3 regions of the Paenibacillus sp. genome follow, and region 3 is predicted to be linked to each of the others. Evidence: predicted binding sites of a transcription regulator. Region 3 holds the regulator's gene; each other region holds the start of a gene.
What was found. Region 3 encodes LexA, which represses DNA repair genes until DNA is damaged. Its sites were predicted from a motif close to CGAACATATGTTCG; they were not measured.
Positions count from the first base shown of each region.

Region 1 (10,627 bases), on a different contig from region 3:
CTGCGCGGCGCGGATTTGCCGCTCGAGCTGCAGTTCGTCAACTTTAAATAGAGGGCCGGCTTCCCTTGCGCCGCGGCGGTTCCGCCCGGCACAGGGGATGTTTTCTTTTTGACTCCCTATTGGGCTTATATTATAATTGGCTTCGATTGGAATGGGATAACACTGGGGGATACCTTGCAATGACCGAGAAAATTAAGATGGTCACCCTTGGCTGCGAGAAAAACTTGGTCGATTCGGAGATTATGTCCGGCATCGTCGCGCAGCACGGGTTTCAGCTTGTTGAAGATAAAGAAGAAGCGACCGTCATCGTCGTCAATACGTGCGGCTTCATCGACGCGGCGAAGGAAGAGTCCGTCAACACGATCTTGGAGATGGCCGAGCTGAAGGAGACTGGCTCGCTCAAGGCGCTCATCGTGTCCGGCTGCCTGACGCAGCGGTACAAGGAGCAGCTGATGGAAGAAATGCCGGAAATCGACGGCATCGTCGGCACGGGCGATTTCGATAAAATTCATGAAATCGTCGAAGCGGCGCTGCGCGGCAGCAAGCCGGTCGCCGTCGGCAATCCGATTTTCAATTATGAGCAGGCGCTGCCTCGCAAGCTGTCGACGCCGCGATATACCGCTTACGTGAAGATCGCGGAAGGCTGCGACAATGCGTGCACGTTCTGTTCGATTCCGATCATGCGCGGGAAGTTCCGCAGCCGGTCGATCGAATCGGTTCTCGCCGAGGTCGAGTCGCTCGCGAAACAGGGCGTGAAGGAAATCTCGCTCATCGCGCAAGATTCTACTAATTATGGCACGGACCTCTACGATTCTTTCATGCTGCCGACGCTGCTGAACCGCGTCAGCGAAGTGGAAGGCATCGAGTGGGTGCGCCTCCATTACGCATACCCGGGCTTTTTCACGGACGAATTGATCGAGACGATCGCTTCGAATCCGAAAATTTGCAAGTATATCGACATGCCGCTGCAGCACAGCGAAGACCGAATCCTCAAGCGGATGCGCCGTCCGGGCCGCGGCCGCGACGTTCGGGAGCTGGTCGCGAAAATTCGCGCGAAGATTCCGGACGCCGTGCTGCGCACGTCGATCATCGTCGGCTTCCCGGGCGAAACCGACGAGGACTTCGAGAATTTGGTGTCGTTCGTCCGCGAGATGAAGTTCGACCGGCTGGGCGTCTTCACGTATTCGCAGGAAGAGGACACGCCGGCGTCGCGCCTTCCGGATCAAGTGGACGAGGACGTGAAGGAATTCCGCGCTAACCGGCTGATGGAAGTGCAGCGCGAAGTGTCGAAGGAAGCGAACGGCCGCTTTATCGGCAAGACGGTCGACGTCTTGATCGAGCGCTATGACGGCCGGAACGACGTCTTCATCGGCCGCTCGCAGTACGACGCGCCGGAAATCGACGGAGAAGTGTTCGTCACGGGCTGCACGCCGGAAATCGGCACGCTGCAGAAGGTGCGCATTACGCACTCGCTGGATTACGACTTGTCGGGCGTCGGTGTTTCCGCATGAATTTAGCGAACCGCATTACGCTGGCGCGCATTTTTCTCGTCCCGATCATCATGTTTTTTTTGCTCGTCCGCATCAATTTGCCGGAGCTCCGCTTAGGGAGCTTCTCCATTACATATAACCAAATCATCGCGACGCTCATCTTCATCGTCGCGGCCAGCACGGACGGGCTGGACGGCTATATCGCGAGATCGCGGAAAATGGTGACGAATCTCGGCAAGCTGCTCGATCCGCTCGCGGACAAGCTGCTTGTCGCGGCCGTCCTGATCTCGCTCGTCGAGATGCAGAAGGTCGACGCGTGGATCGCGGTCGTCATCATTTCGCGGGAGTTTGCGATCACGGGGCTTCGCCAGGTCGCCTTGCTCGAAGGCAAGGTCGTCGCGGCGAGCGCTTGGGGCAAGTGGAAAACCGGCGTGCAAATCACGATGATCATCGCGCTGTTGCTCAACAACTTTCCGTTTTATTTCGTCGGCGTGCCGTTCGACCTGCTGTCGAGCTGGGCGGCCGCGCTCATCACGCTCTATTCGGGCTTCGACTATTTCGTGAAAAACAAAAACGTTATCGACGACGTGAAGTAAGGAGGCGCCGATTTTTCTCGCGCCGGCGCAGCCGGCCGCGGGAGGGTCGGCTTTTTCGCTTCGTCGGCATCGCGGTAGCGGCTGTATTTATTCATTAACGTAAAGGGAGTGGACGCGGATGAAAGCGGAAATTATTGCGGTCGGCACGGAGCTGCTGCTCGGCCAAATCGTCAATACGAACGCGCAATTTTTGGCGGAACGGTGCGCGGGGATCGGCATCGACGTTTATTTCCAGACGGTCGTCGGGGACAACGTGGAGCGCATCCGTTCGGCGCTGCGCATCGCGGCGGGGCGCGCGGACGTCATCTTGTGCACGGGCGGCCTCGGGCCGACGCTGGACGACCTGACGCGCGACGCGCTCGGCGAGCATGTCGGCGCGGAGCTCGTCATCGACGAGGACGGGCTGCGCAAGATCGAAGCGTTCTTCGCCGAGCGCGGCATCGTCATGGTCGAGAGCAACCGCCGCCAGGCGCTGACGCTCGCCGGAGCGGACGTGCTGCCGAACGATACCGGCATGGCGGTCGGCACGGCGCTGCAGCATGACGGCAAGCTGTACGTGCTGCTGCCGGGGCCGCCGCGCGAGCTGAAACCGATGTTCGAACGGTACGCGATTCCGTGGCTGCGCGCGAACATGAACGAGACGCTTCCTTTATATTCGAAGTCGCTGAAGTTCGCGGGCATCGGGGAATCGGGCCTCGAGCACGCCTTGATCGACTTGATCGAGAAGCAGACGGATCCGACGATCGCGCCGTACGCGAAGGAGGGCGAAGTCATGATACGCCTGACGTCGCGCGCCTCGACCGAGGCGGAGGCGCTGGCGAAGATGGCGGACGTCGAGGCGGAAATTCGCCGGCGCGTCGGGGATCATTTGTACGCCGAGGAGGACGTAAGCTTGGACGCCGTCGTCGTGCGGCTGCTGCGGGAGCGCGGGGCGACGCTGGCGGCGGCGGAGAGCTGCACCGGGGGGCTCTTCGCCGACATGGTGACGTCGCATTCCGGCAGCTCGGAGGCGTTCGCGGGCGGCGTCGTCTGCTATTCGAACGCCGTCAAGCAGTCGCTGCTCGGGGTGCCGGCGTCGCTGCTTGCGGGCGACGGCGCCCCCGGCGCGGTCAGCGCGGAGACGGCGGCGGCGATGGCGGACGGCGCCCGCGCCCGCCTCGCGACGACGTTCGCCGTCGCGTTCACCGGCGTCGCGGGGCCGGGTCCGGCGGACGGGAAGCCGGCGGGCCTCGTCTATCTCGCCGTCGCCCAGGAGGGCCGTCCGACCGAGGTGCGCGAGCTGAAGCTGTCCGGCAGCCGCGAGATCGTGAAGCTGCGCGCCTGCCGCGCCGGCTTTTACGAGCTGTGGAAACGGCTGAAGTAGAGCGGGGCTGCGCATCGCAGTCAGGCTCTCCGTGTCCGAAGCCGCTTCTTGCGAAAAACGGACGAATCGGGTATGATCGGAGTACGGAAGAACCGTGGCAGCGCCGTGTGCCGCGGTTTTTTTGCGTCTATCGCGGATCGCGCGGATGCTTCTCTCCCCCGCGGAACGCGGATCGGCGGCGAGATCGGCGCCCGGCTTCCCTCGCGAAAGGAGGGAAATCAGGAATGTTTGTTCGCAAAATCGCGTCGAAACATCGACAATGAACAAAAAAACAGAATGTATGTTCGAAAAAATGGTTGGCAACGGAGCGAAAAGAAGGTATCATACAAGTATCAGAGAAAAGGAAGTGTTCATTGTGAGCGATCGGAAAGCCGCATTGGAGATGGCCCTTCGCCAGATCGAGAAGCAGTTCGGCAAGGGTTCGATTATGAAGCTTGGGGAAAGCACACATATGCAAGTGGAGACCGTGTCCAGCGGATCGCTCGCGCTTGATATATCGCTCGGCGTCGGGGGCTTCCCGAGAGGCCGGATTATCGAGATCTACGGGCCGGAATCGTCCGGTAAGACGACGGTCGCGCTGCATGCGATCGCCGAGGTGCAGAAGAAAGGCGGACAAGCGGCCTTCATCGACGCGGAGCACGCGCTCGACCCGGTATACGCCGCGAAGCTCGGCATCAACATCGACGAGCTGCTGCTGTCCCAGCCGGATACGGGCGAGCAAGCGCTCGAAATCGCCGAAGCGCTCGTCCGCAGCGGCGCCGTCGACATCATCGTCGTCGACTCCGTCGCGGCGCTCGTGCCGAAGGCTGAGATCGAAGGCGAGATGGGCGACTCCCACGTCGGCCTGCAGGCGCGCCTCATGTCGCAGGCGCTCCGGAAGCTGTCCGGCGCCATCAGCAAGTCGAAGACGATCGCGATCTTCATTAACCAGCTTCGCGAGAAGGTCGGCGTTATGTTCGGCAACCCGGAGACGACGCCGGGCGGCCGCGCGCTGAAGTTCTACTCGTCCGTTCGTCTGGAAGTGCGTCGAATCGAGACGATCAAGCAGGGCAACGATATGGTCGGCAACCGGACGCGGATCAAGGTCGTCAAGAATAAAGTCGCTCCGCCGTTCAAGCAAGCGGAGATCGACATTATGTACGGCGAAGGCATCTCGCGAGAAGGCAGCATCATCGACATCGGCACGGAGCTGGACATCATCCAGAAGAGCGGCGCCTGGTTCTCGTTCGAAGGCGAGCGTCTCGGTCAGGGCCGCGAGAACGCGAAGCAGTTCCTGAAGGATCATCCGGCGATCGCCGAGACGATCGAGAAGAAGGTGCGCGAATTGACCGTCGTCGGGGCGGGGCTGCCTCCGGGCGTCTCGAGCGGCGACGACGACGACGATTTCGACGAGGAAGCGGAAGCGTAAGAATCGTTCGAACGGTAAGCATACTCACGCATAGCGGAAACGCCATCTCCGGCACCCGGCCGACGCCGGGTGCCGGTTGCGTTTCCGCGGCGGAACGGCGAAGGGGGAACGGCGATGGAACGGCAAGAAGGCGTCGTCACGTCGGTCGAGCGGCAGAAGAAGCAGAGGCAGCGGTATAACGTGTTTGTCGACGAGCAGTTCGCGTTCGCCGTGCACGAAGACGTGCTGATGAAATACCGGCTGTTCAAGGGACAGGTCGTTACGGCGGATCGGCTCGCCGACATCGTTCGGGACGAGGAGCGGCAGGACGCGTATACGAAGGTAGTGAAATGGCTGGGCGGCGGGCTCCGGTCGGAGAAGGAAATCCGCGGTTACTTGTCCCGCAAAGGCTACGAAGAGGATACGGTGGACGCCTGCGTCGAACGGCTTCGGGCTCAAAGCTACGTCGACGACGAGCGGCTGAGCCGCACGCTGGCGGAGGATCGGCTGAAGCTGCAGAGCAAAGGGAAGCAGTGGATTCGCAGGGAGCTGCTGCAAAAGGGCGTCGACAAGAGCACGGTGCAGGAAGCGGTCGGCTCCATCGACGCCGGCGAGGAAGCCGCCGCGGCGCTCGCCGTCGCGCGCAAACGATGGCGAACGCTGGGCGCGGGGGACGACCCCGCTGCCGCGAAGCGAAAGCTGTACGCCTATTTGGCGCGGCGCGGCTTTTCCGCCGGCGCGGTGCGCGAGGCGGTGCGGCAGACGGCTTCCGGCGCGGACGGAAGCGACGATGAATGGGACTGGGAGTAGTCGTTGCTTGACAATATTCTTTACCCACAGCTACAATGAACTAGTATATTCACTTTCTTTTTTCGCCAATTCTTCACGAACGCGCGAGAACTAGAGACAGGATTTGTTACGAGGGCAACGTCAAACAAACTCAATACGAGCACATCATTGGGCCGTCACCCTGAAGCTCAATCGTTGTGTGGCAACGAGGAGGTGAACTGGATGCACTGGTTGATCACAGCCATCATCGCTCTCCTTGTTGGCGCAGCATGCTTTTGGATCGGTTACCTTATTCGCAAGTCCTTTGCCGAAGCCAAAATTTCGAGCGCAGAAGAAGCGGCTCGGAACATTCTCGATAATGCTTCGAAAGAAGCCGAGGCGCTGAAAAAGGAAGCGGTCTTGGAGGCGAAGGACGAGATTCACAAACTTCGCACCGAGGCCGAAAGAGACATTCGTGAACGTCGCAACGAAATTCAACGACTGGAACGAAGGTTACTGCAAAAAGAGGAAACGCTGGATAAGAAACTGGATTCACTGGAACGGAAAGAAGAGCAGCTTGCCAACAAAGAGAAGCGCGTGGAAGAAACGCAGCAGCAGATCGACGCTCTCTACCGCAAGCAAGTAGAGGAACTCGAGCGCATCTCCGGCCTCACGCAAGAGGATGCGAAACAGATGATCCTCAATAACGTCGAGAACGAAGTGCGCCTGGAAGCCGCTCAGATGATGAAGGAAATCGAGCAGCAAGCGAAAGAAGAGGCGGATAAGAAGGCGCGGGAAATCATCACCCTTTCGATCCAGCGTTGCGCGGCGGACCACGTCGCGGAGACGACGGTATCCGTCGTATCGCTGCCGAACGAAGAGATGAAGGGCCGCATTATCGGCCGCGAAGGCCGCAACATTCGCGCGTTGGAAACCCTCACGGGTATCGACCTCATTATCGACGACACGCCTGAAGCGGTGATTTTATCCGGCTTCGATCCGATCCGCAGGGAAATCGCCCGCAACGCGCTGGAGAAGCTCGTCGCGGACGGCCGCATTCACCCGGCGCGGATCGAGGAAATGGTCGAGAAATCGCGCAAGGAAGTGGACGAGCGCATTCGCGAATACGGCGAACAAGCGACGTTCGAAGTCGGCGTACACGGGCTGCATCCGGATCTGATCAAGATTCTGGGTCGCCTCAAGTTCCGTACAAGCTACGGTCAGAACGTGCTGAAGCATTCGATGGAAGTCGCGTACTTGGCCGGCCTGATGGCCGGAGAGCTGGGCGAGGACGTCACGCTGGCGAAGCGTGCCGGACTTCTCCACGATATCGGCAAAGCGCTCGACCACGAGGTCGAAGGATCTCACGTCGAGATCGGCGTCGAAATCGGCAAGAAATACCGCGAGCACCCGGTCGTCGTCAACAGTATCGCATCGCATCACGGCGATACGGAAGCGACGTCGGTCATCGCGATGCTCGTCGGCGCGGCGGACGCGCTGTCCGCGGCACGTCCGGGCGCGCGCCGCGAAACGCTCGAAACGTACATCAAGCGTTTGCAGCGGCTCGAGGAAATTTCCGAATCGTTCGAGGGCGTCGAGAAATCGTACGCCATCCAAGCCGGACGCGAAATTCGCGTCATGGTGCAGCCGGATCGAATCGACGATGCGGAGGCGTTCCGCCTCGCGAGGGATATCACGAAGAAAATCGAGAGCGAACTCGATTATCCGGGACATATCAAGGTCACGGTCATTCGCGAAACCCGCGCAGTGGAATACGCAAAATAATACGTGCAAGGCGGCTGCCCCGAAAGTCTTCATCGACTGGGGCAGCCTTTCCTTTTCTTTGGGACGTTCTTGAGGCATACTACATAACTACATACACCAACCCGCCGGCGGAGCAAGCGCGCGGCGGTTCGAGACGGGGGATCACCATGAAAGTATTGTTTATCGGCGATATCGTCGGATCGGCGGGACGACGGGCGCTGAAGGAAAACTTGCCCGCGCTAAAATCGGCGCATCGGCCCGATTTCATCATCGTGAACGGCGAGAACGCGGCCGGAGGCAAGGGCATCACCGCGGCAATCGCAAATGAATTTTTCGAGCAGGGCGTCCACGGCATTACGATGGGCAATCATACATGGGATAACAAAGACATCTTCGAGTTCATCGACGACGAGCCGAGGCTCATTCGCCCGGCCAACTACCCGGCCGGGACGCCGGGGGAAGGGACCGTGACGCTGAAGGCGGACGGCAAAGAGTTGATGCTGATCAACGTGATGGGCCGCGCGTTCCTGCCGCCGCTCGACTGCCCGTTCCGAACGCTTGACAAGCTGCTCGACAAATCGAAGAAGCGGCCGAAGGCGGTGTTCGTCGACGTGCACGCGGAGGCGACGTCGGAGAAGATCGCGATCGGCTGGTATTTGGACGGCAAAGTGTCCGCGGTCGTCGGTACCCATACGCATGTTCAGACGAACGACGAACAGCTGCTGCCGAACGGCACGGCGTACATTACCGACGTCGGAATGACCGGCTCGCGGGAAGGCGTCCTCGGGATGGAACGCGAAGCGGTCATACGCAAGTTTCTGACGCAGCTGCCGGTTCGCTTCATCGCGGACGAGGGGAAATATCAGTTCCACGGCGTCGTCGTGAACATCGACGATACGACGGGACTCGCGACGTCGATCAAGACGATTCGCATTTACGAAGGCGAATTCAAGATGCACTGAAGCGGTTCGTTCCGGCGCAGGCGAAACGACGGGATACGACATATTTCGGCGATTAGCAACATCCCCGCGCGATAGATATTGTTCCATGTGGAACTATTCAGAAAACTTTATATAATTCTGAAATATAAACCTCCTTAAGAAGGAATGATTTCCGGAGAACGCGAATATACATAGAACCGGAATGATGAAGCTTTCCCGAGGAGGTCCAATCCATGGAAGTATTAAAAGTATCAGCCAAATCGAACCCGAACTCGGTGGCAGGCGCATTGGCAGGGGTGTTGCGGGAACGGGGAGCGGCGGAATTGCAAGCGATCGGCGCGGGAGCTTTAAATCAAGCGATCAAAGCGGTAGCGATCGCCCGGGGCTTCGTGGCGCCGAGCGGCGTCGATTTGATTTGCATCCCGGCCTTTACGGACATTGTCATCGACGGGGAAGACCGGACGGCGATCAAGCTGATCGTTGAGCCCCGGTAACGAACGTACTTATCCGGGACGAGCATCCCGACATCATAAGACGAGCAGACATAGCCTCTTCTAAGAGGCTTTTTTCTTTTGCGCTCGAGCGCGCTCCGCCGCGAGGCGAATCATACGGAAAGGTGCGTGGAAACATTGAACGTATGGGATCTGCATTGCGACGCATTGAGCAAAATCATTTTGGAGCCCGAGATCCGGTTCGAAGACGACCCGAGGCTCGACGTCACCGCGAGGCGGCTGAAGAGCGGAGGCGTCCAGCTGCAGGCGTTCGCGATTTTCATTCCGGGCGCTTGGAAGGGGAGACCGTTCGAGGCGGTGCTCGCGAGCATCGACGCGTTCCAGCAGCGCATCGCCTCCCGCCCCGACGTTCTGCCGATCCGCTCGCGAGCCGACGTGGACGTGCTTCTGCGCCCCGGCGAGCAGCGAATCGGGGCTATGCTTACGCTGGAGGGGGCGGACGGCCTGGAGGGCAATCTGGCGTATTTGCGCATCGCTCATGCGCTCGGCGTTCGGACGCTCGGCCTTACGTGGAACAACGCGAATTGGGCGGCGGACGGCATCCGCGAACCGCGCGGCGGGGGACTGACGTCCGCGGGGCGGCGCCTCGTCGCCGAATGCGACCGGCTCGGCATGCCCCTCGACGTATCCCATTTGTCGGTGAAAGGATTTTGGGAGGTGCTGGATACCGCTCGGCGCCCGCCGATCGCATCGCATTCGAACGCGAAGGCGTTGTGCGACCATCCCCGCAATTTGTCCAACGATCAAATCCGGGCGTTGATCGCGGCGGGCGGCCGGATCGGCATTACGTTCGTGCCGTACTTCCTGCGCAGCGACGGGAAGCGGGCGTCGATCGACGACGTGCTGCGGCACGTCGAGCACATTTGCAGCTTGGGCGGCGCGAATCATGTCGGCTTCGGCTCCGACTTCGACGGGATCGAGGAATGGGTGGAAGGGCTCGAACACCCGGGCGGCTACCCTGCGCTCGCCGAGGCGCTGGCGAAAAGATATTCCGCGGAACAAACGGAGGGCTTTCTTAGGAAAAATTGGTTATCCTATTATCAGGCCCATTTGCCGTAGCGGACAACTTTGATTCATCTCGATTCGATATGAAAACCATCGAAAAATACTATATTTTGAGATGCTTGAAAGCACTTGCTTTTTCATGGTCATCGTCATACACTAAACACTGACCAAAAGAATGAAACGGTGTTTCATGTTTCACTTCCCATTTCACTATTTTTCGCCTCCAAAGGAGTGGACTTTTCTTGATTAGCCAATTGTCATGGAAAATCGGCGGACAACAAGGCGAGGGCGTAGAAAGTACCGACCGGATTTTCTCGACGGCTCTGAACCGTCTCGGGTATTACCTGTACGGTTATCGTCATTTTTCGTCCCGGATCAAAGGCGGGCACACCAACAACAAAATTCGAATTTCGACAAAACCGATTCGAGCGATTTCGGACGATCTCGACATTCTCGTCGCGTTCGACCAAGAAACGATCGACCTGAACTCCCACGAGCTTCGCAAAGGCGGCGTCATCGTTGCCGACGCGAAATTCAACCCCGTCGTGCCGGAAGGCGTCGACGCGCGGTTGTTCCCGGTCCCGATTACGGCGATCGCGGAAGAGCTCGGCACGTCCCTGTTTAAGAACATGGTCGCTTCCGGCGCTTCTTGGGCGCTGCTCGGCTTGCCGCTGGAAGTGTTCAATAAAGCAGTGGAAGAAGAATTCGGACGCAAAGGCCCGGCCATCGTCGAGAAGAACGTCGAAGCGGTTCGCCGCGGCGCGGAATTCGTTCTCGAACTCGCGGGCGGCTCGCTCAGCG
Region 1 is NZ_DASQNA010000033.1:102,304-112,930, forward strand. It holds gene VE009_RS17965 (YajQ family cyclic di-GMP-binding protein) at 1-51, shown strand, start outside; gene rimO (30S ribosomal protein S12 methylthiotransferase RimO) at 180-1,511, shown strand; gene pgsA (CDP-diacylglycerol--glycerol-3-phosphate 3-phosphatidyltransferase) at 1,508-2,086, shown strand; gene VE009_RS17980 (competence/damage-inducible protein A) at 2,205-3,449, shown strand; gene recA (recombinase RecA) at 3,805-4,857, shown strand; gene VE009_RS17990 (RecX family transcriptional regulator) at 4,972-5,646, shown strand; gene rny (ribonuclease Y) at 5,848-7,389, shown strand; gene VE009_RS18000 (TIGR00282 family metallophosphoesterase) at 7,536-8,330, shown strand; gene VE009_RS18005 (stage V sporulation protein S) at 8,543-8,803, shown strand; gene VE009_RS18010 (dipeptidase) at 8,930-9,880, shown strand; gene VE009_RS18015 (2-oxoacid:acceptor oxidoreductase subunit alpha) at 10,069-10,627, shown strand, end outside.
Region 1: recA (recombinase RecA) is a predicted target of LexA. The motif match lies at 3,723-3,736, and genes of this name have one in related genera.

Region 2 (10,627 bases), on a different contig from region 3:
ACAAATGGCGCAGCGGCACCGCGGCCCGCACTGCTCGCGACGTGCCGTCGCCGCGGCGCAGCCGCTGGATCAGCAGGCAGAGGAACCAGCAGCTGCCTGCGGCGAGCAGCATCGGCAGCGCCTGCGCGGTCATGTCGAGACCGAGCATGTCCGCGGTGAGGCTCGCGCCGACGTTGGCGCCGAGCACGATGCCGAGCGTCTGGCGGAACGTCAGGACGCCGGCGTTGACGAGGCCGATCGTGATGACGGTGACGGCGTCGCTCGATTGGAGCGCCGTCGTGGCGAGCGTGCCGGCGACGAGTCCGCGTAACGGCGAGCTCGTGAACCGGCGCAGCAGGCCGGAGAGGAACGGGCCGGCCCAATCGTGCAGGCCGATTTCCATCGCCTTCATGCCGAACACGAAGACGGCGAGCCCGAGAGCGAACGGCAGCGCGAGCTCTTGCAGCATGTTCCCGATCCCTCCCTTATGCGCGAATGTTCGGTCTGTCCAGTCAACTACATATATATGAACCCACCGGGACGAGCATGACTCGTCTCCCGGAACGCGAAGAGGTGTGCCCAAGCAGTGGCGACATTAGTATTGAAATCGTCCCGGAAAAAACGGCTGGAAGCGGGACATCCATGGATTTATAAAAACGAGGTCGAGCGGATCGACGGCGAGCCGGAGCCGGGCGGCATCGCCGAGGTGACGGATCACCGCGGCAAATTTCTCGCCTCCGCTTACGTCAACCCCGCCTCGCAAATGATCGGACGCGTCGTCTCCTACGGGAAGCTCGAGCGGATGGACAAAGCGTTCTTCGTCGAACGGTTCCGCGCATGCCTCGGCGTGCGCGAGCGCTTCGTCGAAGATCCGCGATATTGCCGGATCGTATACGGCGAGGCCGATTTCCTGCCGGGGCTGACGGTCGACCGGTTCGGCGACACGCTCGTGCTGCAAATCGTGACGCTCGGCATGGACCGCGTCCGCGGCGACATCGTCGAAGCGCTCGTCGACGTGTTCGCGCCGAAGACGATCTATGAGCGCAGCGACGTCGGCGTCCGCGCGCTGGAAGGGCTGGAGGAGCGGACCGGCACGCTGTACGGCGAGGAGCCGCCGGAGTCGCTCGTCATCCGCGAGAACGGGCTCGAGCTCGAGGTCGACGTCGTCCGCGGACAGAAGACGGGATATTTTTACGACCAGCGCGAAAACCGGGCGGCCATACGCCCGCTCATGACCGGCTGGGGCCGCCGCAGCGGCATCGAGCTGCGCGAAGTCGCGGAGCCGGACGGCACGACGCGCGTCGCGCCCGTGAACGCGAACGGCAAAGAGGTGACGTTCCCGTACTGGGACGGCGCCACGGTGCTGGAATGCTTCTCGCATACGGGGAGCTTCACGCTGCACGCGTGCAAATACGGGGCGAAGAAGGTGACGTGCCTCGACATTTCGGAGCACGCGATCGAGACGGCGCGCCGGAACGTCGAGCGCAACGGCTTTAGCGAGCGCGTCGAATTCGTCGTCGCGAACGCGTTCGATTATTTGCGCGAGCAGGTGCGCGCTCTGGAGGAGCGGACGGCGCGTGCGAAGGCGGGCGAAGCCGGGGCGAAGGTGGACACATCGAAGCCGCTGCCCGCGGGCGCGGGGCGGACGTGGGACGTCGTCATCCTCGACCCGCCGGCGTTCGCGAAGACGAAGGGCGCGGTGGAAGGCGCCTGCCGCGGGTACAAGGACATCAACCTGCACGGGATGAAGCTCGTTAACGAGGGCGGATACCTCGTGACGGCGAGCTGCTCGTATCACGTGCGGCCGGACGTGTTTCTGTCGACGATCCACGCGGCGGCCGCGGACGCGGGCAAGGTGCTGCGGCTCGTCGAGTTCCGCGGCGCCGGCAAGGACCATCCGCAGCTGCTCGGCGTCGACGAGGGCAACTATTTGAAGTTCGCGATTTTCGAGGTGCGGAGCCGATAATCCGATAATTGAACCGCCGGTCCCTGTGGGCCGGCGGTTTCGTTTGCGCCGCGCGCTGGGGCGGTGGTTGCCGGCATTAGGAGGCGTTATGGGGGGACGGCGCCGGGGACGGGGGCGTCCGGGAGGCGTTATGGGTAGGGAGTATGCATAAGAAGGGAATACCCTTCCTTTGTTTTGCGTACATCCTTCCCATCATGTGGGGACGGCGCCGCGGACAGAGGCGTCCGGGAGGCGTTATGGGGAGATGGAGCCGCGAGCTTCGACATGTGGAGCCGTTATGGAAAAACGCCGACCCCTAAGGGCCGGCGTTTTTTACGATACTTTAATATCGAGCAGCTTGTAGGCGATCTCGCCCGCGGGGGCGTTGACCGTGATCGTTTCGCCGACCGTCTTGCCCATCAGCGCTTGCCCGAGCGGGCTTTCGTACGAAATTTTGTTTTGCGACACGTCCGCTTCGGACGGGCCGACGATTTGGTAATCGATCGTTTCGTCGAATTCGACGTCGAGCAACGTAACGGTCGAGCCGACCTGCACCGCAGAAGTGTCGATGCTGCTGACGACGCGCGCTTTCCGCAAAATATGCTCGATCGTCAAAATCCTCGTTTCCATGAAGGCTTGGTCGTCTTTCGCCGAATGATACTCGCTGTTCTCCCGCAGGTCGCCGTAGCTGATCGCCGTTTTTAGGCGGCTTGCCAATTCGGCGCGCTTGACCGTTTTCAATTCTTCGAGCTCATCCTTCAGCTTTTGCAATCCTTCCGGGGTCAAGATGATTTCTTCGTTCGCCATACCCGCACTCCTTCGCACCTCTATAAATTCTCTATGATTCATTGTACTCTATTTTGCGGTCGAAATACGACTAAACCAAAAAATTACATTGCAAACACCCGTTCGATTGTGTACTTTGGAAAAAAAGAGATCGCGGAGGGGTTCATTGTGGGCATTCGGTTCGTGCTGGGACGCGCGGGCGCGGGCAAAAGCCGCCTAGCGTTCGAGGACATCGGGGAGGAGCTGAGCCGCTCGCCCGACGGACCGCCGCTCGTGCTGCTCGTTCCCGAACAGATGACGCAGGCGGCGGATCGCGCCATCGTCGGCCGGTTCGGCGCGACGATCCGGGCACAGACGTTGAGCTTTCGCCGGCTGGCGTTTCGCGTCATGCAAGAGGCGGGAGGCGCTTCCCGATTACATATCGACGATACGGGCAAGAAGATGCTGTTATATAAAATCGCAAGGAAGCGGAGCCGCGAGCTGAGAGCGTTCCGCCGGCTGACGGAAGCGGGCGGCTGGATCGACGCGGCGCTCGACTGGTTCGCGGAGTGCAAGCGGTACGGCGTCGACGCGGAGGCGCTGCGCGGCGCGGCCGGAACGGAGACGTTCCCGAACGCGCTGCGGGACAAGCTGCACGACATGTCGCTGCTGCTCGGCGACCTCGAGGCGGAGCTCGCGGGGAAATACGTCGATTCCGAAGACTATTTGACGCTGCTCGCGGAGCTCGTGCCGCGCGTCGACGCGCTGCGCGGCGCGCGGCTTTGGGTCGACGGCTTCCACGGCTTCACGCCGACCGAGATGGCTGCGCTGCGCAGTCTGTGCAAGCATGCGGCGAGCGTCACGTTCATGCTGACGATCGACCGCGACTACGCGCCGGACGAGAAGCCCGACGAGCTCGAGCTGTTCCATCCGACGGCGGCGACGCTGACGGCGCTGAAGCGGATGGCGGCGGAGGAAGGCGTCGACGTCGAGAGCGTGACGGTGCTGGACGGCGCGCAGCGGTTCGCCGCGGCGCCGGGACTAGCCGCGCTCGAGCGCGCGTTCGTGGACCGCGCGAACGGCCGAACGTTCGCGCCGGCGAGCGCCGGCGGCGCCCTCGCGCTCGTCTCGGCGGCGACCCCGCGGGCGGAGGCCGAGGCGGCGGCGCGCGACATCGTGCGCCTCGTCGCCTCCGGCGCCGCCAGGTGGCGGGATGTCGCCGTCTTCGTGCGCAATTGGGAGGGCTACGGCGAGGTGATCGCGGCGGCGTTCGCGGATCACGGCATTCCGTGCTTTCTCGACCAGAAGCGCGGCGTCGCGCATCATCCGCTCAGCGAGCTCGTCCGCGCGGCGATCGACGTCGTGCTGTCCCGCTGGACGTACGACGCGGTGTTCCGCGCCGTGAAGACGGATTTGCTGTTCCCGCGCGGCACGTTCCGCACGGAGGCGGATGCGCGCTTCGCGATGGACCGGCTCGAGAACGTCGTGCTGGAATACGGCATCAAGGGCTCGCGCTGGACCGACGGCAAGCCGTGGCGCCTCACCGCCGGACAGCCGCTCGAGGGCGAGGAGGAAGCCGTCCGGGAGGAGCGGCGCCGCGCGGAGGAAGAGCGCGTCCAGCGATGGCGGGACGTCGTCGCCGCGCCGCTGCTCGCGTTCGAGAAGCGGTTTAAGAAGGCGGAGACGATGCGGGATCTCGCGGAAGCGTTGTTCCGCTTCTTGGAAGACGCCGGAGCGGCGGACACGCTGACGCGCTGGAGAGAAGCGGCTGAGGCCGCGGGCGACGTCGAGCGGGCGAAGGAGCACGAGCAGCTGTGGGACCGCGTCGTCGACGCGCTCGACCAGCTCGTCGAGCTCGTCGGCGACGAGCCGGCCGACGGCGAGCTGTTCGCCGGCATGATCGCCTCCGGACTCGACAGCATCCGCATGGGGCTCGTGCCGCCGGCGCTCGATCAAGTGCTCGTCGGCAGTCTCGATCGGACGCGCGCCTTCGGGGTGCGGCGGCTTTACTTGCTCGGCGCGAACGACGGCGTCTTGCCGGCTCGCCCGCAGGAGAACGGGGTCGTCTCCGAAGCGGACCGGGAGCGGCTGCTCGCGACGGGCCTCGAGCTCGCGCCGGACGGCCGGCGGCGCATGCTGGACGAGCGGTTCCTTCTGTATAACGCGCTGTTCCTGCCGTCGGAAGGGCTGTGGATCAGCTATGCGCTGTCCGATCCCGAGGGGAAGCCGCAGCTGCCGTCGGAATGGATCCGCGCGCTGCAGCAGCTCGCGCCGGACGCGCGGCGGCTGCACGCCGCGGGCGATCCGCCCGCGGGACCGTCCGACGACGAGGCGGTCGAGCGGCTGTCGACGCCGTCCCGGGCGCTGTCGGACCTGCTGCCGCAGCTGCGGCGATGGAAGCGGGGACAGCCGGTGTCCGGCGTGTGGTGGGCGGTGTACAACTGGCTCGTCGAACGACCGTATTGGCGAGAGAAGCTGCTCGCGCTGCTGCCGTCGCTTGAATATTCCAATGCGGAGGAGCCGCTGTCTGAGGAGACGGCGCTCGCGCTGTACGGCGACCCGCTGCGGTCGAGCGTGTCGCGGCTCGAGAAGTTCGCGGGGTGCCCGTTCGCGCATTTCGCGGCGTACGGCCTCCGGCTGACCGAGCGGCGGCTGTACCGTCTGGAGGCGCCCGACGTCGGCCAGCTGTACCACGCCGCGCTCAGCGCGCTGGCGAAGCGGCTCGCGGACGAGGGCCGGACGTGGGCCGATCTCGACGACGCCGAATGCGCGCGCCTTGCGTTCCAGACGGTGGAGGAGCTCGCGCCGAAGCTGCTGGCGGAAATTTTGTACAGCACGAACCGCCACCGTTACATTACCCGCAAGCTGAAGGCCGTCGTCGGCAAGTCGGCGGAGGCGCTGCGCGGGCAATCGAAGCGCAGCGGATTCCGCCAGGCGGCGTCCGAGCTCGCGTTCGGCGACGGCGGCGCGCTGCCGCCGATCCGGTTGACGCTGCCGAGCGGGCGCGTCATGGAGCTGCACGGGCGAATCGACCGGATCGACGCCGCCCGCGGGGAGCAGGGGGAAGCGTATTTACGCATCGTCGATTATAAGTCGAGCTCGCACCGGCTGCGGCTGTCCGACGTCTATTACGGCTTGTCGCTGCAGCTGCTCGCTTACGCGGACGCGGCGGCCGAGGAAGCGGAGGCGTGGCTCGGCGAGCCGGCGGAGGCGGCGGGTGCGCTCTATTTCCACGTGCACCGGCCGTCGCTGACGCTGCATAACGCGGCGCCTCCGGAGGTTGCCGCGAACGAGCTGTTCAAAAAGTTCAAAATGAGCGGGCTGCTGCTGGACGATCCGGAGGCGACCCGATTGATGGATACGGAGCTCGGCCAAGGCGACTCGCCCGTCGTGCCGCTCAGCCGGAAGGCGGACGGTTCGCTCGGCGCGAGATCGAAGGCGGCGAGCGCTGCGAAGTGGCGGCGGCTGCGCGGCTTCGTGCGCGAGAAGATGGCGGAGCTCGGCGACAAGGCGGCGTGCGGAACCGTGGAAGCGGCGCCGTACCGCAGCAAGCAGGAGACGCCTTGCACGTTCTGCGCATATAAGCCGGTGTGCGGCTTCGACCCGGACATTCCGGGCAGCGACTATCGGCTGCTGCCGCCGCTGACGGACGAGGACGTGTGGGAGCGCATCGGCGGAGAGGAGGAGCGGGAGTGACGAATACTTACATTGCGCCGAAGCCGGAAGGCAGCACATGGACGGACGAGCAGTGGCAGGCGATCGCGGCGCGGGGAGACCATCTGCTCGTCGCGGCCGCCGCGGGCTCGGGCAAGACGGCGGTGCTCGTCGAGCGCATCATCCGCACCGTCTCCGACGAAGCCCGCCCGATCGACATCGACCGGCTGCTCGTCGCCACGTTCACGAACGCGGCGGCGGCGGAGATGCGCCACCGGCTGCGCGACGCGCTCGAGAAGGCGCTGACGGCGAAGCCGCAGTCGCGCCATCTGCGCAAGCAGCTGGCGCTCGTCGGGCGCGCGTCCATTACGACGCTGCATTCGTTCTGTTTGGACGTCGTGCGGCGGTACGTGCATTTGACGGAGCTCGATCCGGCGTTTCGCATCGCGAACGAGACCGAGGCGGCGCTGCTGCGCCAGGAGGCGCTCGAAGCGGTGTTCGAGGAGAGGTACGGCGAGGCGGCGGAGACGGATCCGTTCTGGCAGCTCGCCGACCGGTTCGGCGGCGAGCGCGGCGACGACGCGCTGATGAAGCTGGTCGACCGGCTGTACGATTTCTCGCGCAGCCATCCGTTTCCGGAGCTGTGGCTGCGGGAGGCGGCCGCGGCGTTCCGGCTGGACGCCGGAGCGGACGAGGAAGCGAGCGCGGGGGCGGTTTCGCCCGATCATCCGTGGCTTGCGAGCCTTGCCGCGGACGCGAAGCTCGAGCTGGAGGCGATCGTTGCCGGACTTCGTTCGGCGCTCGAGCTGTCGATGACGCCGAGCGGACCGTCGGCGTACGTCGATAATTTGAGCGCGGACGCCGAAGGGGTCGAGCGGCTGCTCGGGGCGCTCGTCAATGGCGGCTGGCCCGCGCTGCAGGAGGCGGCCGCGGGCGGTCTCGGCGGCGCCTTCGGGCGGCTGAAGCCGCAGAAGAAAGGCGATACGGCCGATGAAGCGGTCGTCGAGCGGGTGAAGAAGCTCCGCAAGGACGCCAAGGAGCGGCTGGACGCGCTTATCGAGCAGCTGCTGACGCGATCGACCGACGATTACGCCGCGGAATGCCGGGCGCTCGCGCCGCTGATGGACGAGCTCGTGCGGCTCGTCCTCGATTACGCGGAAGCGTTCCGGCGGGCGAAAACGGCGAAAGGGCTCGTCGATTTCGGCGATCTGGAGCACGCGTGCCTGCACATTCTGCGCGATCCGTCGTCGACGCCGGACCGTATCGTGCCGACGCCGGCCGCGCTCGGCTACCGGGAGCAGTTTGAAGAAGTGTACGTCGACGAGTACCAGGATACGAACGCGGTGCAGGAGACGATTTTGCGGCTCGTCTCGAGAGGCGAGACGGAGAACGCGTCCGGCGCCGCCGCGCCGGGCAACCGGTTTATGGTCGGCGACGTGAAGCAGAGCATCTATCGGTTCCGGCTTGCCGAGCCGGGGCTGTTTCTGCGCAAATACAAGACGTACCGCCCGTTCGCCGAGGCGGCGCGCGACATCGCCGCGGGCGGCGGCGTCCGCATCGACCTCGCCCGCAATTTCCGGTCGCGGCAGGAGGTCGTCGACGCGGTCAACTTCGTGTTCCGCCAGACGATGCACGAGGAAGCGGCCGAGCTCGATTACGACGAGCGCGCCGAGCTCGTGCGCGGGGCGTCGTACCCGGAGCCGGATCCGACGCACGGCGCCGACGCGGAAGCGCTGCTGCTCGATCGAACGGGCGGGGCGGCTCCATCAGGCGACGGAGAGACGGGCGAGGAGACGGAAGCGGCGGACGCCGACGCCGCGGAGCTGGAAGGGCGCGCGATCGCGCTGCGCATCCTGGAATTGATCGGCGCGGCGGGCAAGCCCGCGATGGCGGTGTTCGACAAAGCGGCCGGCGGCATGCGTCCCGCGTCGTTCCGGGACGTCGTTATCTTGCTCCGGGCGGACAAGGCTTGGGCGCCGACGTTCCTCGAGCAGCTGCGCGCGCACGGCGTTCCGGCCCACGCGGAGCTCGGCGGCGGATACTTCGAGGCCGTCGAGGTCGAGACGGCGCTGTCGCTGCTGCAGACGATCGACAACCCGCTGCAGGACATTCCGCTCGCGGCGGCGCTCCGCTCGCCCGTGTTCGGGTTTACGGCGGAGGAGCTCGCCCGCGTGCGCATCGCCGGCGGCCGCGGCCGCTCGTTCTACGAGGCGGTCGGCGCGGTCGCGTCCGGCCGGGCGGAGGCGCCGGAAGCGCTGCGCGAGAAGACGGCGCGGTTCGTCTCGACGCTGGAGACGTGGCGGACGGCGGCGCGGCAGGGCTCGCTCTCCGATTTGATTTTGCGGCTGTACCGGGAAACCGGATATTTCGACTTCGTCGGCGGGCTGCCGGGCGGCGAGCAGCGCCAGGCGAATCTGCGGGCGCTGTACGACCGGGCGCGGCAGTACGAGGCGACGAGCTTCCGCGGCTTGTTCCGCTTCCTGCGATTCATCGAACGGCTGCGCGACTCCGGCTCCGACCTCGCGCCGGCGCGCGCGCTCGGCGAGGCCGAGGACGTCGTCCGGATCATGTCGATCCACAAATCGAAAGGGCTCGAATTTCCGATCGTATTCGTCGCGGGCCTCGGGAAATCGTTCAACCGCGGCGACGAGCGGGAGCCGTTCCTCGTGCATAAGGAGCTCGGCTTCGGCCCGCGCTGGGTCGATCCGGAGCTCGGCACGGCGTATCCGACGCTGCCGCAGCTCGCGATCAAGCGCAGGCTGCGCGCCGAAGCGCTCGCGGAGGAGATGCGCGTGCTGTACGTCGCGCTGACGCGGGCGAAGGAGAAGCTGATATTGGTCGGCTCGGCGAAGGAGCTGCCGAAGCGGCTCGCGGAATGGAATGCGCTGGCGGCGCTGCCGGGGCCGAAGCTGCCCGCGCACGCGGTCCGCCGAGGCGCCTGCTTCCTCGATTGGCTCGTGCCGGCGCTGCTGCGTCATCCCGCGGCGGAGGAGCTGCGGGAAGCGTACGGGCTGGACGCGCCGCCCGCGGAGTCGCGGGTGGCGGACGGCTCGCGCTGGCGGCTGGTCGCCTCGCTGCCCGGCGCGGACGCGCTGCAAGAGGCGGCGCCGGCGAGCGAACGCAAAGAGCCGTGGGTCGAATTCGCGGTGCGAGAGGCGCGGCCGGCGCCCGACGATTGGGCGGCGCGGGACGGCGACGTCATGCGCGTCCTCGGCTGGCAAGATCCGCGCCCGGCGGCGTCCGCGCTGTTCGCGAAGACGTCGGTGACGGAGTGGAAACGGCGGCTGCAGGAGGAAGAGGACGAGCCGACGAACGCGTCGTTCCCGGGGTTCGGCGGCAGCGCCGGATTCGGCGGGTCGGGCCTTGCCGAGGGCGGCGACGCCGAAAGCGCGCCGGAGCGCGCGTCGAAGAGCGCCGCGGACGGCGCATCAAGCGCCGGCTCCGCCGGGAAGCCGCCCGCGCGAATTCCCGCCAAACGTCCGCGCTTCTTGTCGCGCCGGGGGCTCACCCCGGTCGAGCGCGGCGTCGCGTACCATACGGCGATGCAGCATTTGGCGCTGTCGCCGGGGCTTGCCGCGGCGGACGTCGAAGCGCAGCTGTCCTCCCTCGTGCTGCGGGAGCTGCTGACGGAGGAACAGCGGCAGGCGATCGACGTCGACGCGGTCGCCCGGTTCGCGCACAGCGAGCCCGGGCAGCGCTTGATGCGTGCCGGCAGGTCGCACCGCGAGCTGCCGTTCAGCGTCGGGCTGCCGGCGTCCGTCGTGTACGGGGAGGCGCCGCACGGCGTTCCGCTCGACGAGGCGACGGCGCGCGAAACGGTGCTCGTGCAGGGGATCATCGACTGCCTGTTCGAGGACGAACAAGGCCTTGCGATGATCGATTACAAAACGGACGCGGTGTACGACGAAGCGAGGCTGGCGGAGCTCGTCGCGCAGTACCGGCTGCAGCTCGCCGTATACGCGAAGGCGGCGGAAACGGCGCTCGGCCGGCCGGTGCCGGATCGGTATTTGTACTTTTTCGACGGCGCTCGCGCCGTGAAACTATAAGGTTCGGTTAGCGTTACAAACGGGAGAGGGGTTGTACGGATGCGGTTGCTGCATACGGCGGACTGGCATTTCGGAAGAACGCTGGAAGGGAGAAGCCGCGCGGCGGAACACGAGGCGTTCGTGGACGAGCTCGTGCGGCTCGCCGACGAGGCGGAGGCGGACGCGGTGCTGCTTGCGGGGGACGTGTACGATTCGGTCAACCCGCCGGCCGATGCCGAGACGTTGTTTTACGAGGCGC
Region 2 is NZ_DASQNA010000015.1:35,621-46,247, reverse strand. It holds gene VE009_RS07315 (Na/Pi symporter) at 1-448, opposite strand, end outside; gene VE009_RS07310 (class I SAM-dependent rRNA methyltransferase) at 566-1,945, shown strand; gene greA (transcription elongation factor GreA) at 2,258-2,731, opposite strand; gene addB (helicase-exonuclease AddAB subunit AddB) at 2,879-6,385, shown strand; gene addA (helicase-exonuclease AddAB subunit AddA) at 6,382-10,389, shown strand; gene VE009_RS07290 (exonuclease subunit SbcD) at 10,429-10,627, shown strand, end outside.
Region 2: addB (helicase-exonuclease AddAB subunit AddB) is a predicted target of LexA. The motif match lies at 2,823-2,836, and genes of this name have one in related genera.

Region 3 (10,627 bases):
CCGTCCTCCTTGCAAAGTTTCGTCGCCTTCAGCGTACCAGCGTTCCGTTAACTTTTATCGTTAATCATTTAAATATTTTGTAAGGGACGAAACGTTTGGCGCGCGCGAAACGTAATACCGAGCAAGCTGCAAAATCTTAGGAGGCATGATTTCATGATTATTACGACAACGAATGCGATCGAAGGCCAAAAAATCGTAGAATATCTCGGGATCGTAAACGGCGAAGCCATTATGGGCGCGAACATCGTACGCGACCTGTTCGCCTCGATCACCGACATCGTCGGCGGCCGTTCCGGCGCCTACGAGCAGAAGCTGAAGGAAGCGCGCGAAATCGCGATCCAAGAGATGCAAAGCTACGCTCGCAGCCTCGGCGCGAACGCGGTCGTCGGCATCGACATCGACTACGAAGTCGTCCGCGAAGGCATGCTGATGGTGACGGTCAGCGGCACGGCGGTGCGCACGGAACAGGCATAGTCGAGATCCGTAAATAAAAAGGCGAACCCGTCCGGCGAATCGGAGACATGTGCTCCGTTCGTCGGCGGGTTCGCCTTTTTCGCTTATGAGATTAATCGTCCCGGCGCGGAATCGCGTACGACCAAAAATCTTCGGCCACGTGGGAATGCGGGAAAATGGCCCGCGCTTCCTCGAGCAAATGATGGACGCTCTCGTCCTGATACCTCGACGACAGATGGGTCATGACGAGCGCCCCGACGCCCGCGCGAACCGCGAGCTCCGCCGCCTGCGTCGCCGTCGTGTGGAAGTAGCGGTGCGCGTTGTCCGCCCGCTCGTGCATATACGTCGCCTCGTGCACGAGCACGTCCGCCCCCTGCGCCAGCGCCAGCTCGCTCGGGCACGGGCGCGTGTCGCCGAAGATCGCGACGATGCGCCCTCGCTGCGGCGCGCCGACGTACTTCGCGCCGTCGATCGTGCGCCCGTCCGGCAACGTCACCGACTCGCCCCGCTTCAGCTTCGCGTACAGCGGCCCCGCCGGCACGCCCTCCCGCGCCAGCCGCGCGCTGTCGAGCGCCCCGGGGACGTCCTTCTCCTCGATGCGGAAGCCGTACGACTCGATCCGATGCTCCAGCTTGGCGGCCGTGACGCGAAACTGCTCGTCCTCGAACACGACGCCTTCGCCGATCTCTTCGATGCGCACCTCGTATTCGAGATGCGTCCCGCTCACCTCGAGCACCGTCTCGACGAAATGGCGGGTGCCCGGCGGGCCGAAAATCGTCAGCGGCGTTTCCCCGCCTTGGTACGAACGGCTCGACAGCAGTCCCGGCACGCCGTACGAATGGTCGCCGTGCAGATGGGTCAGAAACAAGAACTCGATTTTGCCCGGTTTGATGGGCGATTGGAGCATTTGGTGCTGCGTCCCCTCGCCCGCGTCGAACAGCCATACGACGCCGCGCTCCGTCATAAGGTTGAGCGCGACCGAGGTGACGTTCCGCTTGCGCGTCGGCATCCCCGCTCCCGTGCCAAGAAAATACAATTCCACCGTTACTCCGCCTTATCCACGTTAAAATATCGGGCTTCCGGATGCGAGAAGACGATCGCCGAGACGGACGCTTCCGGCTCCATCATAAAGCTGTCCGTCAGCTCGACTCCGATGTCCGCCGGCTTCATCAGCTCGAACAGCGGCGCTTGATCCTCCAGGTTCGGGCACGCCGGATACCCGAAGGAGAACCGCTGCCCTCGATATTTAGCCGCGAACAACCCTTGTATCGTTAGGTTCGCCGGATCCGGAATTCCCCATACGTCGCGCATCAGTTGGTGAACGCGTTCGGCGAACGCTTCGGCCGTCTCTAACGCGACCGCCTGAACGGCGTGGGACAGCAGATATTCGCCCTTCTGCTTATACGACTCCGCAAGGTCGCGGATGCCGGCGCCCGCCGTCACGACGAGGAAGCCGACGTAGTCCATCTCTCCGCTGTCGACCGACTTCAGGTAATCGGCGAGACACAAATACGGCTCGACGTCTTGGCGCGGGAACGTGAACGTCTGCAGCACGCGGCTGCGGTCCTCCGGATCGTACACGATGACGTCGTTGCCGCGCGACTGCGCCGGGAAGAAACGGTACATGCCGTTCGCTTTGATCGTTCCGTTCTTGATGGCGTCCTCGAAAATGTCGTCGACGACGCTCTTCAGCTGCAGCGCCTTCGGATCGCGTTCCTCGAGCAGCGTCGCGACTTTGCCCTTCAGCCCCAAGTGGTGGCCGAGCAGCATCTGCATGTTCACGTACGGCAGCAGATGCGCGATCGGGTAATCGCGCAGAATGTGCCGTTCCGTATCTTTCGGCACCTGCACCGGAACGTCGCGGGACACGTTCGACACCTTCGGCGCGTCGGACGACGGCCCCGCTTTCTCCTTCTTGCCCGACTCCTTCACGTCCGACTCTATCGCTTCGCGAAGCTCCGCGATGAGGCGCTCCCGTTCTTCAAGGTTCATGATCTTGTTCGCGATATCGAGGCCGTCCATCGCATCCTTCGCGTACAGGACGAGTCCGTCGTACTCGGGGGCGATGCGCGTCTTCGTGAATTTGCGCGACAGCGCCGCGCCGCCGACGAGAATCGGCACGTCGACGCCGGCCGCCTTCAAATCCTGCGCGGTCGTGACCATCTGCTGCGCCGATTTGACCAAGAGGCCCGAGAGGCCGATCGCGTCCGGCTTTTCCTTCCTGTATGCTTCGATCAGCTGCTCCGGCGGCACCTTGATACCGAGGTTGATGATTTTGTAGCCGTTGTTCGTCAGGATGATCTCGACCAAGTTTTTGCCGATGTCATGCACGTCGCCTTTGACCGTCGCCAGCATGATCGTGCCCTTGACGCTCGACTCCGATTTCTCCATGAACGGCTCCAGATGCGATACCGCGGCCTTCATGACTTCGGCGCTCTGCAGCACTTCCGCGACGATCAGCTCATTGTTGTTGAACAGCCGGCCGACCTCGTCCATGCCCGCCATAAGCGGCCCGTTAATGATCTCGAGCGGCGTCGCCGTTTTCAACGCTTCGTCGAGGTCCGGAATAAGCCCTTCCTTCGTGCCTTCGACGATATAAGACGCGAGCCGCTCCTCGAGCGAAAGCGTGCTCGTCTTTTCTTTTTTCTCGACCTTCTTTTCCCGGAAGTACGCGACGAACGCGGCAAGCGTCTCGTCGCTCGTTTGGAAAATGAGGTCCTCCGCGAGCTTCCGTTCTTCTTCCGGGATCGACGCGTAGCGCTCCAGCTTCTCCGTATTAACGATCGCGTAGCCGAGGCCCGCCTTCGTATTATGATACAAGAACACGGAGTTCAGCACCTCGCGGCCCGCCGGCGGCAAGCCGAACGAGATGTTGCTGATGCCGAGAATCGACGAGGACTCCGGGAAATGCTCCTTAATGAGCCGGATGCCGTCGATCGTCGCTTTCGCCGAACCGATGTACTGCGGATCGCCGGAGCCGACCGGGAACACGTTCGGGTCGAAAATAATGTCGCGCGGGTTGACGCCGTATTGATTGACGAGAATGTCGTACGACCGTTTCGCGACGCGCAGCTTGTCCTCCGCCCAAACGGCCATCCCTTTCTCGTCGATGAGGCCGACGACGACCGCCGCGCCGTATTTGTGGATGAGCGGCACGACCTTCTCGAACCGTTCGAGCCCGTCCTCCATGTTGATCGAGTTGATGATCGCTTTACCCTGCGAATATTTAAGGCCGATCTCAAGCACTTCGGCGTTCGTCGAGTCGAGCATGAGCGGCACTTTCACTTTCTTCGTGACGAGCTGGAGGAATTCGGCCATCGCCTTCTTCTCGTCAAGCTCGGTATCCTCAAGGTTGACGTCGATGATGTGCGCTCCGCTCTTCACCTGAGCGCGGGCGATCTCGGAAGCTTCCTCGAACTTCCCTTCGAAAATGAGCCGCTTGAACTTACGCGAGCCGATTACGTTCGTGCGTTCCCCGACCATGAGCGGACGGCTGTCCTCTTCGAGATACACCGTCTCGATGCCGGATACCGCCGGCGGGTGTTCGCCCGCGCGCGCACGCGGCTGGAACCGGCCGAGCTCTTCCGCCATGGCGCGGATATGTTCCGGCGTCGTGCCGCAGCAACCGCCGGCGATGTTAAGCCAGCCTTGCTCGGCGAAGCCGGCCATCTTCTTCGCGAGCGATTCCGGCGACTCGTGGTAGTTGCCGTTCTCGTCCGGCAAGCCCGCGTTCGGGTAGCAGGAGACCGCCGCATCCGTCAGCTTCGCCAGCGTCCGAATGTGGTCCTTCATGAACTCCGGTCCCGTCGCGCAGTTGAGACCGATCGATATCGGCTTCAAATGCTCGAGCGACACGAGGAACGACTCGATGTTTTGCCCCGCCAGCGTCGTGCCCATTGGCTCGATCGTGCCGGAAATCATGATCGGCAGTCGGATACCTGTCGTCTCGAACGCTTTCCGGATGCCGATGCTGCCCGCTTTGACGTTCAGCGTATCCTGCGACGTCTCGAGCAGCAGCGCGTCGACCCCGCCCTCGATCAGCGCGAGCGCCTGTTCATAGTACGACTCCACCAGGCCGTCGAACGTAACGCCGCCGGTCACCGACAGCGTCTTCGTCGTCGGTCCCATCGCGCCGGCGACATACCGCGGCCATTCCGGCGTCGAATACTTGTCCGCCGCTTCCTTCGCGAGCCGCGCCGCAGCCAAATTCAATTCGCGCGCCATATGCGGAATGTCGTATTCCGCAAGGACGACGCTGGTCGATCCGAAGCTGTTCGTCTCGACGATGTCCGCGCCGGCCGCGAAGTACGCTTCGTGGATGTCGCGGATGAGATCCGGCTTCGTGATGCACAGCATTTCATTGCAGCCCTCGAGCTCGTCCCCGCCGAAATCGGCCGCCGTCAAATCCGCCTGCTGAATCATCGTGCCCATGGCGCCGTCTATAATTAAGATCTTTTTCTCTAATTGCCGCTCGATCGTCGGTTTCATCATGAGCGCCCCCTGCCCCTATCACGCATTAATTTTAAAAGTATAGCAAAATGCTCGGAATTCGAAAAGTTCTTTATCGAATCGGATGACATCCGCAGAAAAATATCTTATAATCGAATCGATTGAAGTCTAATTTTAGAATGATTCTAAATAGCTAATGATTAAGAAAAGAGGGATTTGCGATGGCAGAGATTCGCATCCGCAACACGAACGAGCGCATTACGGGCGAAGAAAACGTCCGCGCCTTTTTGAACAGCCAAGAAGTTTTGTACGAGCATTGGGATCCGTCCAAGCTTCCGGAGCACCTGAGAGAGAAGTTCGTCCTCAGCGACGAAGAGAAGAACGAAATTTTGTCCACGTTCGACGCGGAAATCCGCGACCTGGCAAGCCGCCGCGGCTACCGGACATGGGACATCGTCGCCTTGTCCGACGCGACGCCGAACCTGGAAGAGCTCCTCAAGAAATTCGAAAACGTCCACACCCACACGGAAGACGAAGTGCGCGCCATCACGGCGGGTCGCGGCATCTTCATCATCAAAGGAACGGAAGATGTCGGTTACTTCGACGTCGAGCTCGAAGCCGGCGACGTTATCTCCGTACCGGAGCATAAGCCGCACTTCTTTACCCTGATGGAAAACCGCCAAATCGTCGCGGTTCGCCTGTTCATCGAGACGGAAGGCTGGATCGCGCACCCGTACGCGGACCCGGAATTCCAGAAGGCGTAACCCGCCGCCATACCGTCCCCTTCGGTTATCGAGCCGAAGGGGATTTTTTTGCGCTGACGCGAAGCGGAACGCTGCGAATCGCCCGCAGCGCCGGCTTTTTCCTCAGCCGGATTTCCAGTACGCCGTCCGAATAGTCGGCTTTGACCCGTCTCGCGCTGACGGCCGCCGGAAGCGTCACCGTCTCGTCCAGCTTGCCGGGAAGGCCCGCGAGCGTCAGTTTGCGCCCGTCGATCTGCACGTTCGGCAGCTTCCCGCGATCATCCGCCGGCAGCGTGACGCGTACAATGACCGAACGGAACGTTTCGAAGCAGTCCCACGTATAGCCCGAAGCGCGATGCCGCTCCAAGTACGCGAGCGACTCCTGCAGCAGCCGATCCCACTCGTATTCTCCCCGAACGGAAGGCGCTTCGCGCATCGTCGCCAGCGCGCTCCGCACGGCGTTCTCGAAAGACTTCCACCCGTTACGAAATTGCCCGTTTCTCCATACGCCGCCCACGCGAATTAGACCTCCTCCGCGATTGCCTAGTTACGGTTACTGTATTCACGAATAGGCCAGGGCGTTCGTATAAAAAACTTCGGAAGTTTTTCTTGGTATAGAATTACTCGCTCCGAAGTCAGCGAAACTTACAAATTTATGATGTTAAAATAAGCCGCGGAGTCGTCCGCGGCCGATAGGATATCATAGCGTTATTCGTTATACGATCGACAAGATGTCCTTCAAACGGGTCACCGTATGCTTCGGCGGCACATGCTCGCCGATTTCGGCTCCATGGTGATTGATCCAGATGTTGTCCATGCCGATTCGGCTCGACCCGAGAATGTCGGTCGTCAGCTTGTCGCCGATCATAATTCCCTCGGACGGATCGATGCCGAGCAGCTCGACCGCATGGCGGAAGATGGACGGATCGGGCTTGCCCCGGCCGAAATCGCCGGAAATGATAATATGATCGAAGTACGGCGCCAGCTTCGGAACGCCTGTGAGCTTCTCCTTCTGGAGATCCGGCGAGCCGTTCGTCAGCAGCAGCAGCTTCACGTTGCCCTTAAGCGCATCAAGAACTTCGTACGTTTCTTCGTATACGTACGCGAGCGTCCGTCGGATCGCAGGGAACCTCTCGCCAAGCTTCGCCCCGAGTTCGGGGTCGTCGACGCCGAGCGCTCGCAAGCCGCGAGTCCACGATTCGGCGCGATATTGCGGCGCGATGCGCTCCATTATGCGGAATTCCGGCGCGGCACCCTCGCGGAAGTTGCCCCATAGTCCTTCGAACGGGTTAATGCCGATCATTTGGGTGAACGGGAACGTCTCGTAGCTCTCATATAGCGCTCGAGCCTCTTTGCGAACGGCGAGCTCCAGCGCTTTCGGATCGACTCCCGCCGCCTCCGCCGCCTCCCGGCACGTCATATCGAACGCTTCCTGAACGGAACGCTCGTCCCACAGCAGCGTGTCGTCTAAGTCAAAAAGTACGGCTTTCTTATTCATCGCGAATTAAGTCTCCTTCGTGCTACGGTGTAAAGGGATTTGGTGCGCGGCGGCGAATTGCGTCAGCGCCTCGTTGATCCGGTCCATCGGATACAAATGATACACCTTCGAGAACGAACGCTTCGTCTTCCCGTCCTTCAGCAGAACGGACGACTGGTTGTCGCCGACTTGGATCGAGGCGATATCGCCCGCCGTCGCGGTCTTCTCGCCCGTATAGGTGCGCCACGTCAGCGCGTTCTTACTCACCTTCAAGTAAGGCCTGCGCACGAAGTAATGGAAAACCGCCAGCAGCAAATAAAGAATGACCGTAATGACATACAACGAGTCACCGGAGCGTTCCGCCGGCATCGTAAAAGCGAACAATAAGCCGGCCGTCGCAAGCGCGAGCGGAAATACCCAGCTTCTTCCTTTAATCGCGCCGTCCTGCGTGCCGATCGGCGACTGGCCATGCTTCACGCGCGTTTGATTCAACCGCTTCTGATTTTTCTCCACCATGCGTTCCCATCTGCGGGACATCCGTCTCAGTCCTTTTTGTTATCGTCTTCTACAAATTCAATCGCATCCAACTGCTGCCGGAGCGAGTTTTTCAGATCGTCGATATAACCTTTGCGCAGCTCGGCCTGTTCCACTTTCTCGTCATCCGTCAAACCGACCGTCTTCTGCTTGCGCGCGAGCTCGTTGATGCGGAGTACGCGAGCGGATACCATGATGACTCCCCCTTTCTTCTTCCACCTACTTTGACATAGGAGCAACTTCGAAGTCAAGGCGCGAAAACGAAGAAGCCGCACGCCCTCACGGGGGCATGCGGCGGCGTTCTTCGCCGTTATGGCGTTATGGCAGACGGAGTACTTGCCCGACTTCCAAAGCGGCTTGTTCCAAACTGTTCGCAATCATGATTTGCTTCACATACGCCTTCACCGAGACGCCTTCAGGCGCATACTCCTCCGCGATATCCCACAGCGTATCGCCCGGCTCTACGCATAGAATCGGCATCTCGTCCAAGACGTAGCTCTTCGTCGGTTCTTCTGCTGCCGCAGCTTCCGACGTCGACGTCAGCCCTTGATTCATGGCGCTGGCGTGGAGCATGACTCCGGACGTCGCGCCTAGTCCGATGAATACGAGCGCCAACGCCAATCGGATAAAAAACGTATTTCTCGCTTGCTTCGCTGCTTGCTTCTTATGTAAGTTCGTTCTCATTGGTATCGTCCCCCAAACGTGTATTCCGGAACATCTGTTCTGTTAACAAAATAACACGAACATCCGTTTGTGTCAACGCATTTCAGGAACAATTGTTCTTATTTTTTTGCAAAACTCGAACTTATGTTTGTACGAACTCCGGTTCTGTGTTATAATTTCTATAATTTATTACCAATCCTTGGAGTGATCGAACTTGACGAAGCTGTCAAACCGGCAACAAGCAATTTTAGAATTTATAAGAAGCGAAGTTCGTGAGAAAGGTTATCCTCCTTCCGTTCGCGAAATCGGCGAGGCTGTCGGTTTGGCATCCAGCTCGACGGTGCACGGACATCTCGATCGACTGGAGAAGAAAGGGTTCATTCGAAGAGACCCGACGAAGCCCCGCGCGATCGAGCTGCTCGGCGACGACGACGAGCGCGAGCTCGTTCGCCTTGCCGTATCCCGCGTTCCGCTCGTCGGCAAAGTGACGGCAGGACAACCGATTACGGCCGTAGAGAATATCGAAGAATATTTCCCGCTTCCGACCCATATGGTGAAGGACGACGAGGTGTTTATGTTGTCCGTCGTCGGCGACAGTATGATCGAGGCCGGCATTATGGACGGCGACTACGTTATCGTCCGTCAGCAGCAGACGGCTTCGAACGGAGATATTGTCGTCGCGATGACCGAGGACGATGAAGCGACGGTGAAGACGTTCTACAAAGAACGCGACCACATCCGCCTGCAGCCGGAAAACCCGACGATGGAACCGCTGCGTTACAAGCACGTTACCGTACTCGGCAAAGTGATCGGCATCTTCCGCGAATTGCATTAAACGTAACCAAACCCGTGCAGCGAGGTAACTCGCCGGCACGGGTTTTTTCGGCATTACTCATATAACGCGGACGCAGCCCTATCGACGCGCCACCTGCAAGTCGAACAAACCAAAAAACAACCCCCGAAGCCGTAGGCGTCGAGGGTTGTTTCGTTTTAATACAAGGACAAGTATTGGTCGCGTTCCCATTGATGGACTTGGGTACGGTACATATCCCACTCGATTTCTTTCAGCTCGATGAAGTGCGCGAGCGCATGATCGCCGAGCGCGTCGCAAATCACTTCGTCGCCGAGCAGCTCGTCGAGCGCTTCCTTGAGGCTCGCCGGCAAGCTCGGGATGCCCGCGGATTCCCGCTCGTCCTCGCTCATGATGTAGATGTTCCGGTCGACCGGCGCCGGGAGCGGCAGCTTGTTGCGGATGCCGTCGAGGCCTGCCGCCAGCATGACAGCCAGCGCGAGGTACGGGTTCGCCGCCGGGTCCGGGTTGCGCACCTCGATGCGGGTGCTGAGGCCCCGCGACGCCGGAATACGGATCATCGGCGAACGGTTGCTCGCAGACCAAGCGACGTACACAGGAGCTTCGTAGCCCGGAACGAGACGCTTGTAGGAGTTCACCGTCGGGTTCGTGATCGCCGCGAAGCTGCGCGCGTGGCGGAGCACGCCGGCCATGTAATGGCGCGCCGTCGCGCTAAGACCGAGACGGTCGCTCTCGTCATAGAACGCGTTCGCGTCGCCCTGGAACAGCGACTGGTGGCAGTGCATGCCGGAACCGTTCATCCCGAACAGCGGCTTCGGCATGAACGACGCGTGCAAATTATATTTGCGGGCGATCGTCTTGACGACGAGCTTGAACGTTTGGATTTGGTCGGCCGCATGGATCGCGTCCGAATATTTGAAATCGATCTCGTGCTGTCCCGGCGCGACTTCATGATGGGACGCCTCGATTTCGAAGCCCATTTTCTCAAGCACGAGAACGATTTCGCGGCGGCAGTTTTCGCCGAGGTCCGTCGGCGCAAGGTCGAAATACCCGCCCTGATCGTTCGTCTCCAGCGTGGGGTTGCCTTTCTCGTCCGTCTTAAACAAGAAAAACTCCGGCTCCGGCCCCACGTTCATCGTCGAGAAGCCCATCTCCTGCGCTTCGCGCAGCGCCCGCTTCAGGATGCCCCGCGGGTCGCCCGCGAACGGCGTGCCGTCCGGCATGTAAATATCGCAAATCAATCGCGCGACGCGATCTTCCGTCACCCAAGGGAAAATCACCCACGTATCCAAATCCGGATACAAATACATATCGGATTCTTCGATGCGGACGTAGCCTTCGATGGAAGAACCGTCGAACATCATTTTGTTGTCGAGCGCCTTCTCCAGCTGGCTGACCGGAATTTCCACGTTTTTGATGATGCCCATTAAGTCCGTAAATTGCAAACGAATGAAACGAACGTTCTCTTCCTTCGCAATGCGTAAAATGTCTTCCTTC
Region 3 is NZ_DASQNA010000052.1:5,093-15,719, reverse strand. It holds gene VE009_RS26750 (YbjQ family protein) at 154-474, shown strand; gene rnz (ribonuclease Z) at 566-1,495, opposite strand; gene metH (methionine synthase) at 1,498-4,944, opposite strand; gene VE009_RS26735 (acireductone dioxygenase) at 5,124-5,666, shown strand; gene VE009_RS26730 (Hsp20/alpha crystallin family protein) at 5,692-6,162, opposite strand; gene VE009_RS26725 (HAD family hydrolase) at 6,361-7,143, opposite strand; gene VE009_RS26720 (hypothetical protein) at 7,150-7,659, opposite strand; gene VE009_RS26715 (DUF896 domain-containing protein) at 7,665-7,850, opposite strand; gene VE009_RS26710 (LysM peptidoglycan-binding domain-containing protein) at 7,975-8,340, opposite strand; gene lexA (transcriptional repressor LexA) at 8,534-9,154, shown strand; gene glnA (type I glutamate--ammonia ligase) at 9,310-10,627, opposite strand, start outside.